DNA from 3 places in the Halalkalibacter flavus genome. Region 3 is predicted to be linked to each of the others. Evidence: predicted binding sites of a transcription regulator. Region 3 holds the regulator's gene; each other region holds the start of a gene.
What was found. Region 3 encodes CtsR, which represses protease genes until heat stress. Its sites were predicted from a motif close to ATGGTCAATAAAGGTCAAACA; they were not measured.
Positions count from the first base shown of each region.

Region 1 (3,217 bases), on a different contig from region 3:
ACAGAGATTATATGTTTAAAAAATATGAGCGCTTTGATTATTCACCACAGGATTGTAAAAAATTAGCAGAATCAATTCGTAAGTATGTCAAACCGCTCAAAGAAAAATTACAAAAACAGCATAAGACTGAACTAGGTGTTGACACGTATAGACCATGGGATAGACAAGGTGTACCACAAGGACAAAAGCCATTACAGCCTTTTACAACAACTAAGGAGCTTATTGAAAAGTCGAAGGTTATCCTTGGAAACCTTGATCCACGTTTTGCTGAACTTCTAACAACGATGGATGAACGTGGGATGCTTGATTTAAATAGTCGAAAAAGCAAAGCGCCAGGCGGTTTTTGTTCTAATCTCCCTGTATCACAGCTTTCGTTTATTTTTATGAATGCGTCCAGGACACAAGATGATATGATTACTTTGCTTCACGAAATGGGGCATTGTATTCATAATGACTTAATGAGAAAGCAACCAATTGGAGACTATCGTGAGACACCAATGGAATCAGCAGAATTAGCAAGTATGTCAATGGAGCTTTTGACTATGGACCAGTGGAATCTCTTTTATGAAGATGAGGCAGATCTTATACGTGCAAAGAAAGAGCAGTTAAAAGGAATAATCGATTTTCTTCCTCTAGGGATGATTATTGATCAGTTCCAGCATTGGATGTATGAAAATCCAGATCATACATCTGATGAACGCGATAGAAAGTACAAAGAACTGATGTTAGATATAGATTCAAATGTGGTTAATTGGAATGGTTATGAGAAATGGCAACAAACAGCTTGGTTGCGTGTTCTTCATATTTTTGAGGTGCCATTTTATTATATAGAATATGTGATTGCCCAGCTAGGAGCAGTCCAAATGTACAAACAATACCGAGAAAATCCAGAACAAGCACTTGAAAATTATAAAAAAGCATTAGCTCTCGGTTCATCTAAATCTTTACCTGAAGTATATGAGGCGGCAGGGATTCGCTTTGATTTTTCAGATTCGATGATTCAAGAATTAATGGTATTTTTAGAACAAGAATTAGAACAGTTGCAGTAAAACAAAAAGAGTTGTCAGTTGTATGGCAACTCTTTTTGTTTGAGGAGACCTTATAGAAAGGGAATAGGGATATGGGGAAAAAGAGTCTAATCATAATACTGATTTCTAGTTGTATATTATTTTTTTATGTTTGTTTTTTACATATTCAAATCATACGTTACAGTCATATCGAAATTGAGCGAGACATTGATTATGTCATAATATTAGGAGCAAGGGTAAAAGGAGCCGAACCATCCTTATCCCTTAAATATCGAATCGAAGCTGCGGCTGAGTATGTATTAGAAAACGAAGAAGTGGTAGTAATAGCAACCGGTGGACAAGGGGCTGGTGAGGACATAACAGAGGCTGAGGCTATTAAAACGGAATTGATGAGGAAAGGAATTGAAGAAGCGCGTATTTTCTTAGAGGATGAGTCTACTACTACAGTGGAAAACATCCGTTTATCGAAAAAACACATTCCTGATATATCTAGAAAAGGACTCGTTGTTACGAACCGTTACCATGTTTACCGAGCGACAATGATTGCACAAGATCAACAATTAGACATTACCGGACTGCCAGCTAAAACACCAAGAGCTGTTTTGCTGCAATCTTATTTAAGAGAATATTTAGCTATTACAAAGTATTTTTTTACGAGGAATTTTAATTAATATTTAAACGTTAATAGTCGTAAAATCTTTATTTAGTCAAAAAAGATCAAACTTCTCACTTGAAAAGTCAAAGAAGGTCAAATATAATAACCATAGATCGTCAATACATTACAGCCATAAACGGCTTTTCTTTTTATATAATTGGTCAAAAATAGTCAAAGTCAAAAAGGAGGAACTAAAAATGATTTTATGTGACAAATGTCAAAGTAAACAAGCAAACGTAAAAGTAAACGTAATGATTAATCAAATGAAAAAGCAACTTGAATTATGTTCTGACTGTTATCAACAATCACAAAAACAATTTGGAAGGTCATCATTTCATTTAGATGACTTCTTTAAAGGGTTCTTGCAAGAAAGTATGTCAGGATCTAATCACGGTTTTACCCAACAACAAGTAAAAGAGGCAGATCCGGGCCATAACGGAGATGGATTCCTAGATCAACATGGACGCAACTTATCAGATGAAGCAAGACAAGGTCGAATTGATGCTGTAATTGGGCGAGAAAAAGAAATAGAACGTGTAATTGAAGTACTTAATCGTCGTTCAAAAAACAATCCTGTCTTAATTGGAGAAGCAGGTGTCGGAAAGACAGCAATTGCAGAAGGCTTTGCCTTAAAGATTGTAAAAGGGGAAGTTCCAGCTAAGCTTTTAAATAAAGAAGTATACGTTCTAGATATTAGTTCTCTTGTTGCAGGTACAAGCTACCGTGGTCAATTTGAAGAGAAAATGCAACAACTAGTGACAGAATTAAAACAACGAGAGAATGTGATTCTCTTTATTGACGAACTTCATATGCTGGTGGGAGCAGGTAGCTCATCAGAAGGTTCAATGGATGCAGGGAACATTCTAAAGCCATCATTAGCAAGAGGAGAGTTCCAAATCATTGGTGCAACAACATTAAAAGAATATCGAATGATTGAGAAAGATCCAGCACTAGAACGTCGCTTCCAACCTGTTGTCGTCAAAGAACCGACTTCAGAAGAAGCTTTTGAAATTTTAAAAGGGATACGTCCTATTTACGAAAACTATCACAATGTAAAATACTCTGATGATGTATTAAAAGCATGTGTATCATTATCAGACCGTTACATCCAAGATCGCTTCTTACCAGATAAAGCGATTGATCTATTAGATGAAGCTGGTTCAAAATTAAACCTTACGCAAGGTATAACAGACAAAGGCAGGTTAGAAAAACGATTGGACGACCTCACTCGTGAAAAGGAATCTGCAACAAAACAAGAAAATTATGAGAAAGCAGCACGCTTGCGAGATGAAGAACTCGAACTTAAAAAGAAATTAGATAATGATGTTATTGAACCTGTGACAGAAGTAACCATTGAACACATTCAAGATATCATCGAAAAAAGCACAGGTATTCCTGTGAAGAGACTTCAGAAATCTGAACAGTCAAAAATGAAGAATCTATCAGGAAATTTATCTAAGAGAGTAATTGGACAGGAAAAAGCAATTGAAAAAGTAGCAAAAGCAATTCTTCGTGCTCGTGTAGGACTGAAGCC
Region 1 is NZ_JAWRVK010000002.1:55,780-58,996, reverse strand. It holds gene SAY88_RS01515 (M3 family oligoendopeptidase) at 1-1,049, shown strand, start outside; gene SAY88_RS01510 (YdcF family protein) at 1,121-1,699, shown strand; gene SAY88_RS01505 (ATP-dependent Clp protease ATP-binding subunit) at 1,884-3,217, shown strand, end outside.
Region 1: SAY88_RS01505 (ATP-dependent Clp protease ATP-binding subunit) is a predicted target of CtsR. The motif match lies at 1,763-1,783, and genes of this name have one in related genera.

Region 2 (3,217 bases), on a different contig from region 3:
ATAGCTTCTCCCACTTTCACAATCGTTTGTTTTCTTTGCTGAATACTTTTCATTAGCCATTGAACTTGCTGGATTTTTTGTTTGGCATATTGACTTGCTTCATCATCTTCTGACGAGCGAAGTAACTCCTCATAATGATGATTGAGCCCAACACTTGGAATTAAATCATCTTCTATATGAACAAGCAAATCTCCTTCATACGGTACAATCCTAATTTCAGGTCGGACAAATTGAACTGGCTCCGACATATATTGCGTCCCTGGCCGTGGATCGAGCTTTTTTATTAAATCATTTACTTCCTGAACTTCTGCTAATGTAATGTTTAATTGTTGAGATATCTCCTTCCACTTACGTGTGGCGAATGCCTCCATATGAAACATAACGATCTGTTCAGCAATATAATTCGGGTCATCCATGCGCTGCAATTGTAACAACAAGCACTCCTGCAAATTCCTAGCACCTACTCCAGCGGGATCAAAATGCTGCAGTGTTTCAAGTAGATTTTCTCCCTCTCTTTGGGAGATTTGAAGTTCTTCACAAATTTCTTCAAACGGTCTAGATAAATATCCATCCTCTCTCAAACTATAAATGAAATACGTTATATGTTTTCTTTCTTTTTTTGAAACTCGAAGGTCCTGTAATTGATTGAGTAAAAAGTCACTCAAGCTTGTTCTATCAATATGCGCATAATCAATTGGAGAGGCTTGGTCTTCAGAAACGTTTCTAAAGGATGAAAATGAAACCTCCTCTAGCTTTTGTGATTCCTTCACTTCCATTAACGGGTTTTCAAGTGCTTGCTCCTGAATAAAGGTTGACAGTTCTGTTGCTGAATACTGTAAGAGATGAATGGCTTGACGTAGTTCATGCGTCATGACCAAACTCTGCGTCTGTTGTTGAAACAATCCAAATTGCACGTTACTACCCCTCCTTTCACTTAGCTAAGAACAATCCAAATTTTGCCACTCTACATATCGAATCAAGAGTATATTAGATTTGTAAGCGTTTTCTAATTTATATGCCTATTATAGTTTACTTCATTCCTATCTTTAATTATATAGGAATTATAAAATCAAAACTATGCTAATGATAGATAATCTCGTTTAGATTATTTAAAAACGGATATTATGAAAAGAGGGTTTAATAAGTTTGATATTGAATAGTATGTAGTAAGTGGTTAAAAGGTATTGTTACGCGACAATACCAGAACACCAGCTTTGGCCCAACTCGTTGAAGAAGTGTTTTCATTTGACCTTCTTTGACCATTCGGGTATGATGTACATAACATAGTAGAACAATAAGGTTCACTAGTACCTAAAAGGAGGAATTTATCGATGAATTTAATCCCTACAGTTATTGAGCAAACAAACCGAGGCGAGCGTGCATATGACATTTATTCTCGTTTATTAAAAGATCGTATCATTATGTTAGGAAGCGCGATCGATGACAACGTTGCTAACTCAATTGTGGCACAACTTTTATTCTTACAAGCAGAAGACCCTGAAAAAGATATCTCTATCTACATTAATAGTCCTGGTGGATCCATTACAGCTGGTATGGCCATTTATGATACGATGAATTACATAAAGCCAAAAGTATCGACGATTTGTATTGGAATGGCTGCTTCTATGGGTGCTTTCTTACTAGCAGCTGGTGAAAAAGGCAAGCGCTTTGCCCTTCCAAACAGTGAAGTAATGATTCACCAACCACTTGGCGGTACACAAGGTCAAGCTTCTGATATTCAAATTCATGCGAAACGTATCATTGAAATGCGTGAAAGCTTAAACAAAATTTTAGCAGAACGCACTGGTCAACCTTTAGAAGTGATCGAGCGTGATACGGATCGTGATAACTTCATGATTGCTGCAAAAGCACAAGAGTATGGATTAATTGACAAAGTTATTCCTGCGACGAAAGCTTAATATGATTAAGGGGGTTTCTCAAAAGGTCAAAAACAGACCTTTTTGAGAAACCCCCTTTTTTCACACCAAAAAAAAGACACCGCTTGCTTGTGGCAGACCGGTGTCTTCTCTATTATTCAGCAGTTTCAATAAAGTTGCTTAATGTTTCAAGTGCTTCAGCTTCGTCATTTCCATCTGTAATAAGCGTAAATGTTGTTCCATGACCCATGGCTAAGCTCATAAGACCCATGATGCTTTTTGCATTTACCTTTTTATCACCTTTTTCAATAAACACTTCTGCCGAGAAACGGCTCGCCTCTTGAACAAATAATGCTGCAGGTCTTGCTTGTAATCCAGTTTTTCTTTGAACTGTCACTTCTTTTTTTAACATTTTTTTCTCCTCCTTAATCGTTTATAATTTTTCTGTTTGAATCTCTTGACCATTTCGTAATTTATCTGCAATCTGATCAATTTTTCGTAAGCGATGGTTCACACCAGATTTACTAACGGTCCCCCCATCAACCATCTCACCAAGTTCCTTTAGAGTAACGTCCTGATGCAATACACGTAATTCGGCAATTTCACGTAATTTCGCTGGAAGCTGATCTAAACCAATCATTCGATCAACAAGCCGAATATTTTCTACTTGTCTTAATGCTGCCCCAACGGTCTTGTTTAAATTAGCTGTTTCACAATTAACAAGACGATTTACCGAGTTACGCATGTCCTTCATGATTCGAACATCTTCAAAGTACAGCAGTGCCTGATGTGCGCCAATGATATTAAGAAACTCAGTGATTTTCTCGCTCTCTTTCATATACGTGATGAAACCCTTTTTACGTTCCAATGTTTTTGCATTTAATTCATATTCGTTCATTAATTCACATAAAGAATCATTATGTTCCTCATAGATTGAGAAAATCTCTAAATGATAAGACGAGGTTTCGGGGTGGTTTATAGAACCCCCCGCTAAGAAAGCTCCTCGTAAGTAGGCACGCTTACAACAATTGGATTTTGTTAATTGTTTTGAGATTGTTCGAAGAAAAACAAAACCTTCTCCTAAGATACCAAGCTGCTCTAACAATTCTTTTGCCTCGTGCTGCATACGAACGAGATAGACATTGTTTTTTTTCAGTCTCATTTTTTTTCGAACAAGCAGCTCCACAAACATGGAAGGATAGACTCTCTTAATAAGTGTATAGATTCTCCTTGCAATCGCCGCATTCTCTGTCGTTACATCTAGACCAAGCTTCATTTGACTGAACGAAAGGGATCCGTTCATCCGGATAAGTGCTGCAAGCTCTGCTGTAGCACAGCAG
Region 2 is NZ_JAWRVK010000005.1:137,564-140,780, reverse strand. It holds gene rpoN (RNA polymerase factor sigma-54) at 1-914, opposite strand, end outside; gene clpP (ATP-dependent Clp endopeptidase proteolytic subunit ClpP) at 1,332-1,919, shown strand; gene SAY88_RS05250 (HPr family phosphocarrier protein) at 2,032-2,289, opposite strand; gene whiA (DNA-binding protein WhiA) at 2,311-3,217, opposite strand, start outside.
Region 2: clpP (ATP-dependent Clp endopeptidase proteolytic subunit ClpP) is a predicted target of CtsR. The motif match lies at 1,243-1,263, and genes of this name have one in related genera.

Region 3 (3,217 bases):
AGTAAAATCTCCACTTTCGACAGAATATCCTTAAAGTCAGACAGTAGATTCCAAATGAACCATAAAGTTTGAGTTCGACATAAAGCTCCATTACAGCATTCCTTCTCAATCTATTTCTTTCTTATCGACAAGTAACATGTTTAACAAACCCTCTATCAGGTTATAGACCTCTAACGGTAGAGATCCTTCTCTATTACTCAAATTAAAGGAGGACGATAATATGCCACTTGTAAAAGAACTCCGACAATTTAAAAACCAATCTTGCAACGAAGGATACTTAACCATTTACTTAAGCACAGATCAAACAAGCAATAATCAACAAAGAGGAGAATGGAAAATCCGATTGAAAAATGGACTGAAAAAAATAGAAGAATATATCAAAGCAGATAATGAATCAAATATAAAGGCGTATAAACAAGTTAGGAAAAAAGCAACTGAAGCGATTTATGCGATACAAACAGAATTACCTAAGAGCATTGTTTTGATTGCATCACCTAATGGAGATTTCTTATTGAGAAAACTTCAAATCCCTGTAGAAAATAACTTTTATTGGGATAACGAACCAAAGATCGAACAACTTGAGCGACTTAGCAATGAATATCCAACAGAAGGGATACTCTTTGTTCAAAAGGAAAATGTTTTTATGATTGAAACAAGCTTAGGAGAGATAAATATCGAAAGACTATATGATTTGGAAATAGAGAAGGAGGATTGGAAACAATACGACGGAATAGCAGCAAGTGAACGGATGGCTAAACGTGCAAATCACCGAGATAAATATGAACAACGGTTTGAAGCAAATCAACAGCGCGCTTTTAAAGACTTAGCAATCACGATCCAAAAAGAAGCTGATCGAAAGAACTGGTCTACGATTTATTTAGTTGGTGAACGAGGATTAACAACGGAGTTTGAGAAGCAATTAATGTTCCCGACGGTGAAAATAGTAGATAAAAACTATAAAAAATTTTCTTCGAAGGAAATCGTTGGACAAGTACTTGCGTCATAATTAAACGAACTTTAATTAAGGTCAAACATTGTTGAACAATGGCATTGAAAGGGGGGAGAACCCCTTTTTCAGTGTCATTTTTTATAATAGTTCCAACATTGTTCATGATTAATTTTCCTAATAATTGCTAAAAAAATGAGTAAAATAATGCATGTTAATCTAATAATATAAGGTTATCAACTAGATGTGCCTGGTTATACTAGTAGTGAGTTATACATATTGCACTTTTTAAATTGAGCGCATATAATGTTTATAAAGTCAAAGATAGTCAAAGTCAAAAGTTGAAGGGAGGGCAAAGCTTGAGAAATATATCTGACATCATTGAAGACTACTTAAAAGCGACTATTAGAAACAGTGGGGATGATCCGTTGGAAATTAAGCGAAGTGAAATTGCTAAGAAGTTTCAATGTGTCCCTTCACAAATTAATTATGTTATTCAGACGAGGTTTACGTTAGAAAAAGGATATCAAGTTGAAAGTAAAAGAGGTGGCGGAGGGTATATTCGTATAGTGAAAGTTAGTCCCCATGACCATCTTGATCTATTTGACCAAATGATTAAAATCGTTGGAAAAGATATTGATCAACATACAGCAGAGAACATCATTATCCGGTTATTTGAAGAGAAGGCTATAACAAAAAGAGAAGCAAATTTAATGATCAGTGTAATGGATCGAACGTTATATAATGCAAATATTAATCATCGGGATGAAGTACGAGCAAACATTTTAATTGCGATGCTTGAAACATTAAAATATAAAGAATTGTCATAGGGGGGAGGAAATTTCATGCTTTGTCAGGAATGTAATAAAAGGAAAGCGAGTTTGCACTTTGCCAAAATTATAAATGGTGAAAAGACTGAGTTTCACATTTGTGAACAATGCGCAAAGGAAAAAGGAGAATACTTCCCAGGTGGAAATAGTTTCTCTATTCATCAGCTATTATCAGGTTTGTTACATTTTGAACAACCTGTAAAAGCAGAGGCGCAGGAAATAAAGCCATCTTGTGAGAAGTGCGGGATGACGTATGAACAATTTACTAAAGTTGGAAGGTTTGGCTGCGCAAATTGTTATAAGAGCTTTGAGACTAAGTTGGATCCTATCTTAAAACGGGTACACAGCGGCAATTATGCCCATGCTGGAAAGCTTCCAGAAAGAATTGGTGGAGGGATTCAATTACAACGTCAGATTGAATCATTAAAAACCGAGTTGAAAAGCTTAATTGACCAAGAAGAGTTTGAAAAAGCTGCTGAGCTGAGAGATGAAATTCGGTTGTTAGAAAAACAAAAGAATGAGCAAAAGGAGGGCTGATTTGATGTCACTCCAACAATTTATTTCAGAAGCATTAAGTCCTTGGATGAAAAAAGATGGTCCAGATTCGGATATTGTCCTCAGTAGCCGAATAAGATTAGCTAGAAACCTTGAAGAATATAAATTTCCTTTACTTGCGTCAATGGAAGAATCTTATGCGACTGCAAAACATATCGGAGAGGCATTAACTCAGGAAGAGTACAGTCAAATTGGTTCTCTTGAGATTTTACGAATTGACGACATGAAAGCCAATGAAAAGCGAGTACTTGTTGAAAAACATTTAATCAGTCCTAATTTAGCAGATCAGTCAAAACATGGAGCAGTCCTACTTGATAAAGATGAAGCTGTAAGCATCATGGTTAATGAGGAGGACCATATTCGGATCCAATGTTTGCTTCCTGGTTTTCAATTAGGGAATGGGTTAGAGATAGCCAATCAAATTGATGATTGGATTGAGCAACGTTTAACGTATGCCTTTGATGAGAAAAGAGGTTATTTAACAAGTTGCCCAACAAATGTTGGGACAGGTTTGCGAGCTTCTGTTATGATGCACTTGCCGGCACTTGCTATGACTCAGCAATTAAATCGAATTTTACCTGCAATTAATCAATTAGGATTAGTTGTTAGAGGAATTTATGGGGAAGGTAGCGAAGCTTTAGGTAACTTGTTTCAAATCTCTAATCAGCTCACTCTTGGAAAATCAGAAGAAGATATTGTTGAAGATCTACGTGGGGTAGTCTTGCAGCTAATTCAACAGGAACGATCAGCTAGAGAAAGTCTTTTGGATCAATCGAGATTACAGCTTGAGGATCGAGTACATCGTTCATTTGGTATTTTAGCTCATAGTCGAATGATTGAATCAAAAGAAGCGACGCAACGTTTGTCAAACGTTAGGTTGGGGATT
Region 3 is NZ_JAWRVK010000024.1:58,547-61,763, reverse strand. It holds gene SAY88_RS15930 (VLRF1 family aeRF1-type release factor) at 221-1,006, shown strand; gene SAY88_RS15925 (CtsR family transcriptional regulator) at 1,306-1,776, shown strand; gene mcsA (protein-arginine kinase activator protein McsA) at 1,792-2,313, shown strand; gene mcsB (protein-arginine kinase McsB) at 2,318-3,217, shown strand, end outside.